2 regions of the Streptomyces sp. NPDC054883 genome follow, and region 2 is predicted to be linked to the other one. Evidence: riboswitches for the same ligand, from Rfam matches in the RefSeq annotation. Region 2 holds a riboswitch; the other holds the start of a gene.
The links. Region 2 has a riboswitch for S-adenosylmethionine ahead of ACWGH1_RS19185 (aminotransferase class V-fold PLP-dependent enzyme). Riboswitches for the same ligand answer to the same signal wherever they lie in the genome.

Region 1: another riboswitch for S-adenosylmethionine. It lies ahead of thrC (threonine synthase); the one in region 2 lies ahead of ACWGH1_RS19185 (aminotransferase class V-fold PLP-dependent enzyme).

The regions. Positions count from the first base shown of each region.
Region 1 covers NZ_JBSGYT010000011.1:1,280-5,686, reverse strand. The annotation lists gene groL (chaperonin GroEL) at 1-137, opposite strand, end outside; gene ACWGH1_RS10880 (cold-shock protein) at 462-668, opposite strand; gene ACWGH1_RS10875 (ubiquitin-like small modifier protein 1) at 1,080-1,358, opposite strand; gene thrC (threonine synthase) at 1,401-2,675, opposite strand; SAM riboswitch class I at 2,693-2,850, opposite strand; gene ACWGH1_RS10865 (glucosyl-3-phosphoglycerate synthase) at 3,036-4,013, shown strand; gene ACWGH1_RS10860 (alpha,alpha-trehalose-phosphate synthase (UDP-forming)) at 4,075-4,407, shown strand, end outside.
Region 2 covers NZ_JBSGYT010000024.1:53,296-57,702, reverse strand. The annotation lists gene ACWGH1_RS19185 (aminotransferase class V-fold PLP-dependent enzyme) at 316-1,695, opposite strand; SAM riboswitch class IV at 1,911-2,027, opposite strand; gene trpD (anthranilate phosphoribosyltransferase) at 2,173-3,237, opposite strand; gene qcrB (cytochrome bc1 complex cytochrome b subunit) at 3,414-4,407, opposite strand, start outside.

The sequences.
Region 1 (4,407 bases), on a different contig from region 2:
GGGGCGCCCCACTTCTTCTCAAGGACGACGTTGCGACCCTTGGGGCCAAGGGTGACCTTGACGGCGTCGGCGAGCTGGTTCATGCCACGCTCGAGACCGCGCCGGGCCTCCTCGTTGAATGCGATGATCTTGGCCATCTGAAGTGGTCCTCCAGGACTGGGGTGGATTGCTCCTGGACCGCGCCCGCGCCCGCGACGGACGGCCGACGAGCCCGACGGTTCCTTCCCGCCGGACCCTTGGGCCTCACCGACCCGGTCCTCGTTTTAGTAGCACTCTCACCTGGAGAGTGCTAACGCCAATGATTAGCACTCGACCCCGTCGAGTGCAAGCGGCTTCGGGCAACGCCGGGCGAAGTCCCCGGCCGGGACGCACGTGGGGCCCACGTCCCGTGTCCGGGATGTGGGCCCCACGTGCGTGTGTGGTCCTTGAGACCTGTTGCGTCGGTGGTCGATCGCGCCGGGTCAGCCGAGTGCGAGCTTGACCATGTCCGCCTGAGGACCCTTCTGGCCCTGCGAGATCTCGAACTCGACCCGCTGACCCTCTTCAAGGGTGCGGTACCCGTCCATCTGGATGGCGCTGTAGTGGACGAACACATCCGCACCACCGTCGACCGCGATGAAGCCGTAGCCCTTCTCCGCGTTGAACCACTTGACGGTGCCCTGAGCCATGCCTAACTCCCCTATTACTGGCCCTTGCGCAGGACCGCACTTCGCGGACCCGGGTCAGAACTTGCGCCGGAACGCCTCGACCGCGGCTGAATGTATCCGCACCGGTGCTGTCTGCAACAGGTCAATCCGACGAGAATTCCGGACAAGAAGGAATATGGAAATCACGTGAAATTTAGGCATATTCCCGGGCAACTCGGGCCCGACATCCGGCATCAAAGGCCCATACCAGGCGTGCATGTTGACTCAATGTCAACCATCCGGCGGCCCGCTCATATGCGGCGGGCAAGAACAACGGAGGGGACTTCCCAAACTCTACCGCGCCCAACCAACCAGAATTGCCCCCTCCGCTTTTACCGGAGGGGGCAATTCAGGTGTGACTCCGCTGGGAAGGCGGGCGTGGGCAGCCGGGCGTCAGCAGCCGCCGGCCACGGCGGGGATGATCGAGACCCCCGCGCCGTCCGGCGTCGCCGTCTGCAGGCCGCCCTCGAAGCGCACGTCGTCGTCGTTGACGTAGACGTTCACGAACCGGCGCAGCTTGCCCTGGTCGTCCAGGACGCGGGCCGCGATGCCCGGGTGGTTCTTCTCCAGGGACTCGATGACCTCGGAGAGGGTCGTGCCCTCGGCGGAGACCTCGGCCTTGCCACCGGTGTAGGTGCGCAGGATGGTGGGGATGCGGACGTTGACGCTCATGGCGCTATTGCCTTTCCGGGAACAGGAGGGGTGGATCGGGCCTCAGGCCAGGCCGGCGGCGCGGAACGCGTCCAGGCTGGGACGGATGGTGGCGGTCTGGCCGCTGTCCGAGGCCACCGCCTCCAGGGTCTTGAGACCGTCGCCGGTGTTGAGGACGACCGTGGTCAGCGAGGGGTCGAGCTGCCCGTTCTCGATGAGCTTCTTCGTCACGCCGACGGTCACGCCGCCCGCGGTCTCGGCGAAGATGCCCTCGGCCCGCGCGAGGATCTTGATGGCCTCGACCACCTGCTCGTCGTTTACGTCCTCGACGTAACCGCCGGTGCGCCGGGCGATGTCCAGGACGTACGGACCGTCCGCCGGGTTGCCGATCGCCAGGGACTTGGCGATCGTGTTCGGCTTCTGCGGGCGCACCACCTCGTGTCCCGCCTTGAAGGCGGTCGACACGGGCGAGCAGCCCTCGGCCTGCGCGCCGAAGATCTTGTACGGCTTGTCCTCGACCAGCCCGAGCTTGATCAGCTCCTGGAGCCCCTTGTCGATCTTCGTCAGCTGCGAGCCGGACGCGATGGGGATCACGATCTGGTCCGGCAGCTGCCAGCCGAGCTGCTCGCAGATCTCGTACGCCAGCGTCTTGGAACCCTCGCCGTAGTACGGGCGCAGGTTGACGTTGACGAAGCCCCAGCCCTCGCCCAGCGGGTCGCCGATGAGCTCGGAGCAGAAGCGGTTGACGTCGTCGTAGTTGCCCTCGATGCCGACGAGGTCGCCGCCGTAGACACCGGCCATGACGACCTTGCCCTGTTCCAGGTCGTGCGGGATGAACACGCAGGAGCGGAAGCCGGCCCGGGCGGCCGCGGCGCCGACGGCGCCGGCCAGGTTGCCCGTGGAGGAGCAGGAGAGGGTGGTGTAGCCGAACGCGCGGGCGGCCTCGACGGCGATGGCCACGACGCGGTCCTTGAAGGAGTGCGTCGGGTTGCCGGAGTCGTCCTTGACGTAGAGCTTGCCGGTGACGCCCAGCTCCTTGGCCAGGTTGGCCGCGTCCACCAGCTTGGTGAAGCCCGGGTTGAGGCTCGGCTTGGAGGCCACGTCCGCGGGGACGGGCAGCAGCGGGGCGTAGCGCCAGATGTTGTCCGGCCCGGCCTCGATCGCGGCGCGCAGGGCCTCGGGGTCGCCGGTCGGGAGGTCGTAGGCGACTTCCAGAGGTCCGAAACACTCGACGCACGCGAAGATGGGTCCGAGCTCGAAGCGGGTACCGCACTCGCGACAGGAAAGGCCGGTGGCGGGTCCGAGATCAACAGAGGTGGCGACAGTCTGTGCAGCCATGATGGCGAGGCCCTTTCTCCTCATCTTCCCCATGGCGCACTTCGCCATGAGACGGAATTGGCACCTTCCCTAGCCGGGGACCTCGCGGGGGTGCGTCGAAAACGCATCGCGAGAACCGACTGGAGGGTTGCCGGGGCTTCAACGGGCCGTGTCCCTCTGCCCCTCTGGATGAGCGGTATGGCACCGGGCCGCGCGCTCTATGGCGCTCCCGGGCATTTGTGCGCGAGGACCCCGGCATGCCGTGGTCCTTCGCGTTGTTCAAGACTGTAACCGAAGGGGCGGCCGGTTGAGACAGCCGTCCGAACCGCGAGATGGATCACAAACCGGTCCAAACAAGCGACGATGCAGGGAGTACCGAGGGTGCTGGAAGAGGTGGAGCGCTGGCTGGCAGACCGCTCCTGGTCCGCCGCCGACCGGCCGCTCGACCGGCTGCTCGACCGCAAGCGCGCGTCGGGCGCCACGGTCAGCGTGGTGCTGCCCGCGCTCGACGAGGAGGCCACGGTCGGCGCCATAGTCGAGGTGATCCGCCGCGACCTGATCGAGGGGCTGCCGCTCCCCCTGGTGGACGAGCTGGTGGTGGTCGACTCCGGGTCGAGCGACCGTACGGCCGAGGTGGCCGCGAAGGCCGGGGCGCGGGTGGTGCACCGCGACGCGGTGCTGCCGCGGCTCCCGGCGGTGCCCGGCAAGGGCGAGGTGCTGTGGCGCTCGCTGCTCGCCACCACCGGGGACATCGTCTGCTTCGTGGACGCCGACCTGCGGGACTTCTCGTCCGCCTTCGTCTCCGGCATCGTCGGCCCGCTGCTGACCGAACCGGACGTGCAGTTCGTCAAGGCGATGTACGACCGGCCGCTCGGCGACGCGCCGGGGCAGGGCGGCCGCGTCACGGAACTGGTGGCCCGGCCCCTGCTGAACCTGCACTGGCCGCAGCTGGCCGGCTTCGTCCAGCCGCTGGGCGGCGAGTACGCCGTACGGCGCTCCCTGCTGGAACGTCTCCCCTTCCCCGTCGGCTACGGCGTGGAGCTGGGCCTGCTGGTCGACGCGCTGCACACGGTCGGGCTGGACGCACTGGCCCAGGTGGACGTCGGCGTACGGCTGCACCGCCACCAGGACGGGCAGGCACTCGGCCGGATGGCCGCGGCGATCTACCGCACGGCGCAGCTGCGGCTCTCGCGCGGGCACTCCCCCGGCTACCGCTGGGGGTACCCCCCGGTACGCCCCGCCCTGACCCAGTTCGAGCGGGGCCCGGACGGCTTCGTGGCGCGCACGCACGCCGTGGACACCGAGGAACGGCCGCCGATGCTGGAGGTCGAGGAGTACGCGGTCCGCCGCGTGGCGTGATGCGGCGTGGCGTGACGCCGCGGCGGGTTTGAGGCGCCTGCGGCGGGGTTAGGTTCGCGGCATGGCTTCCCAGGTACTCGTCGCCGCGAACCGCGGCCCCCTTTCGTACGCCCACGCCCCCGACGGCACCCTCAGCGCCCGGCGCGGCGGCGGCGGTCTCGTCTCCGGCCTCTCCGCGGCGCTCGCGGAGCAGCCGGACGCGGTGTGGATCTGCGCCGCGCTGTCGGAGGGTGACCGGGAAGCGGTGCGGAGGGGGGTTTCCGAGCCCGGCGTCCGGATGCTGGACATCGATCCCGCGGTGTACGACGCCGCGTACAACGGCATCGCGAACTCGGTGCTCTGGTTCACCCACCACCACCTGTACGACATCCCGCGCGAGCCGGTCTTCGACGCG
Region 2 (4,407 bases):
CCGTCGCCGTACGGGACGTCGGCGGGCGCCGATCAGCCGGCCCCGTCCGGCAGTGCCGGTCCGCGCTCCGCAGAACGACCCGGCGCGTTGCGCCAGTCGCGCTCCTGGCAGCGGTCGGGCACCGGGCCCGCGGTCCACGTTCCCCGGCGCGAGCCCGCCGTCGAACCACCACCCCGCCGCCGGACGGAGTCCGGCGCAGCGGCGCGAAGCCGGGGAAGCGCCCCCGGCGCTGAGCCGCGCGAGCGGCGCGTCGAAAAGAGGAGCGCCCCCGGCGCTGAGCCGCGCGAGGGGCGCGTCGAGGAAAGGCCGGGCGCGTCAGGAAACCGGCACGCAGCGGCCTTCCTCCGTGCGGTACTGCCACTTCGCGCCGTCCGCGACCAGCTCCCGCACCGCGCGGACGAAGCGCTCCACGTGCTCGTCCGGGGTGCCCCCGCCGAAGCTGACGCGGATCGCGTTGAGCGACCTCTCCCCCGGCGCCGCCTCCGGCGCCCCGCATTCGCCCTGGGCCTGCGGCTCGCTGCCCAGCAGCGTGCGCACCAGCGGGTGGGCGCAGAACAGGCCGTCGCGGACTCCGATGCCGTACTCGGCGGACAGCGCGGCGGCGAAGTGGGAGCTGTTCCAGCCCTCCACCACGAACGAGATCACCCCGACCCGCGGGGCCTCGTCCCCGAACAGGGAGAGGACCCGGACCTCGGGGACCGCTGCCAGGCCCTCGCGGACCTTCGCGATCAGCTGCCGTTCCCGCGCGACCAGGCCCTCGAAGCCCGCCTCCGTCAGCGCCCGGCAGGCGGAGGCGATGGAGTAGACGCCGATGACGTTCGGGGAGCCGGCCTCGTGCCGGGCGGCCGTGGTGTGCCACTCGACGTCCACGCCCCCGTCCTCGCGCCGGGCCACCTTCCGCGACGCGCCGCCGCCGGCCAGGTACGGCTGCGCCTCCTGGAGCCAGTCGGCCCGTCCCGCCAGCACGCCCGAGCCGAACGGCGCGTACAGCTTGTGCCCGGAGAAGGCGACCCAGTCCACGTCCAGCTCCCGCACCGAGACGGGGTGGTGCGGCGCCAGCTGGGCGGCGTCCAGCACGATCCGCGCGCCGTGGGCGTGCGCCGCGGCGGCGAGTTCCTTCACCGGCCACAGCTCACCGGTGACGTTGGACGCGCCCGTGACGCACACCAGCGCCGGCCCGTACGGCTCCCGTCCGGCCAGCGCCCGCTCCAGGCCGGCGACGGCCTCGTCCGGGGTGCGCGGCGCGTTGAGGTACGTGACCCGCGCGTCGCCCCACGGCAGCAGCGAGGCGTGGTGCTCGGTCTCGAAGACGAAGACCTGGCAGCCGGCCGGGAGCGCGGCGGCGAGCAGGTTGAGCGAGTCGGTCGTGGACCGGGTGAAGACCACCTGATCGGCGGGGCGGCAGTCCAGGAACTCCGCGACCGTGGCCCGGCTCTGCTCGAACAGGTCGGTGGACAGCTGCGAGAGGTATCCGGCGCCGCGGTGCACGCTGCCGTAGTACGGGGCGTACGCGGCCACGTCGTCCCACACCCGCTGCAGCGCCGGCGCACTGGCCGCGTAGTCGAGGGCCGCGTAGCTGACCTCGCCGCCGGTCACGAGCGGGACGGTGACGTCCCGGCCGAGCACGGGCAGCGGCTCGGCACACCCGGTGCGGTCGGCGGAGTGATCGGCGGTGGCGTTCAGGGATGCGGACATGGCGGTATCTCCCGGCAGGCAGGGCGGAATGGCTTCGGTGTCTGCCCGTACGCGGGTACGGCTCGGCGGCCGTCCGGGGCACGGGGGTGTCTCGGGGTTCCGGGTACGCGGAAGCGACCCTGTTACCGAGGGGTGAAGAAGGGGCGCAGACGCCCTATCGCATTCGCTTGCTCACGGAAAACGCTCCTCGAGGACCAGGATCCCTGGTGTCGAGGGATCCGCGCTTGCCGTAGACCTCACTGCCTACGGCCTGGTCATCACCCGGGGCACCCCGCCACGGAAGGAGGGTTGCCGGACAGCGAGCCGGGGCCAAAACGCTGTCACTCGTGACCTGGTCAGCATCCTGCCACAAGATCCCGCACGTGCAAGACCCCGGTCCGCATGCTGGACCGGGGTCACCCCTTTCACGCCGTTCTCGCACCGCCCGGCCGGGGCCTACCCGTTGCTCGCCGGGGCCTACCCGTTGCTCGCCGGGGCCTACGCGTTGCTCGCCGCCACCCAGCGCTCCAGCGCCGCCCGGGCCGCGCCCGAGTCGACGGCCTCGGCCGCACGGGCGATGCCCGCCGCGAGCTGCTCCTCCAGAGAGCCCGTACCCGGATCCAGCGCCACGAGGGCGGCGGCCGAGTTCAGCAGCACCGCGTCCCGCACCGGACCGGTCTCGCCGGCCAGCAGCCGGCGCGCCACGTCGGCGTTGTACGAGGCGTCCTCGCCCCGCAGCGCCGACACGTCCACGAGGTCGATGCCTACGTCGCGCGGGTCGAAGGGCAGCTCCGTCACCGCGCCGTCGCGCACCCACCACACCCTGGACGTGGCCGTCGTCGTCAGCTCGTCGAGGCCGTCGTCACCGCGGAAGACCAGGGCGGAGGAGCCGCGTTCGGCGAGCACGCCCGCCACGATGGGGGCCACCCGGGCGTCGGCCACGCCGGTCGCCTGGGCCCGGACCCGCGCCGGATTGGTGAGCGGGCCCAGGAAGTTGAAGGTGGTCCGGATGCCCAGCTCCTTGCGGGCCGCCGCGACGTGCCGCAGCGCGGGGTGGAACTTCACCGCGAAGCAGAACGTGACGCCGGCCTGCTCGGCCACCTCCACCACCCGCGCCGGGGTGAGGTCGAGGTTGACGCCGAGCTTCTCCAGGACGTCGGAGGCCCCGCTGGCGGAGGAGGCGGCCCGGTTGCCGTGCTTGACCACCTTGGCGCCCGTTCCGGCCACCACGATCGCGGACATCGTGGAGATGTTCACCGTTTTGGCCCCGTCGCCGCCGGTGCCGACGATGTCCACCGTCCGGCCCGGCACCTCGATCAGGTTGGCGTGTTCGTACATGGCCCGCACCAGGCCGTTGATCTCCGCGACGGTCTCGCCCTTGGCCCGCAGCGCGACCGCGAAACCGGCGATCTGGGCATCGGTGGCTTCCCCGCGCATGATCCGGTCCATGGCCCAGGCCGTGTCGTCGCTGCTCAGGTCCCGGCCGGTCAGCAGGGCGTCGAGGACGCCCGGCCACCCGCGGGCCGCCACGCTGTCGCCGCCTGCCGGGGTCGCAACGTTCATGGTCCGCTCCTGCGCTAGTGGGCCGCCCCGTACTCGCCGCCCACGTCGAATGGGAAGGCCCTCAGCCTATCCAGCCGGGGCGGACGGCAAAGAGCCCCGTCCAGACCCTGGACGGGGCTCTCGCCGTGGCGACACCAGGATTGACCGGAATCAATCCCTCAAGCGGTCATGCGGGATCAGTGGTGGCCGTGGCCGCTCTGGATCTCCTTGTACTCCTCCACCGTGGGCTTCGGAATCTGGTTGTTCTCCGCGTAGAAGCCCTTGCTCAGCTTCGCGCGGAGCTTCTCCGTGGCCTTGGGCTTGCGCTCCACGCCGTTCTCGTCGACCGTCGGGCCGAGTTCGATCGGCTGGTACTGCTCGTGCGAGGTGAGCGTGTGCAGCTTGGCCTGCGGGAGCGGCTCGTGGACCTCGACGAACTCACCGTGCGGCAGACGCTTGATGATGCCGGTCTCGCGACCGTGCAGCACCTTGTCGTGGTCCCGGCGCTGGAGGCCGAGGCAGATCCGCTTGGCGACGATGAAGGCGAGGACCGGGACGACGAAGAAGCCGATCCGGACGAACCACGTGATGTTGTTGATCGAGAGGTGGAAGTACTGCGCGAACATGTCGTTTCCACCGCCGATCAGCAGGACGATGTACTCCGCGATCCAGGCGACACCGAAGGCCGTACGGGTCGGGACGTTGCGCGGGCGGTCCAGCAGGTGGTGCTCACGCTTGTCCCCGGTGACCCAGGACTCGATGAACGGCCAGACGGCGATCGCGCCGAGCACCAGCGGGAAGAGCAGCAGCGGGATGAACACGCCCAGGACGAGGGTGTGGCCCCACAGGTTGATCTCCCAGCCCGGCATGGCACGGACCAGGCCTTCCGGCATACCCATGTACCAGTCGGGCTGCGCGCCGGTGGACACGTGGTCCGGGCGGTACGGGCCGAGCGCCCAGATCGGGTTGATCGAGGCGAGCGCCGCGATGGCCGCGATGACACCGAAGACCAGGAAGAAGAAGCCTCCGGCCTTGGCCATGTAGACCGGCAGCAGCGGCATGCCGACGACGTTGTTGTTCGTCTTGCCGGGACCCGCGTACTGGGTGTGCTTGTGGTAGAAGACCAGGATCAGGTGGGCCACCAGCAGGCCCATCATGATGCCGGGCAGCAGCAGGATGTGGATCGAGTAG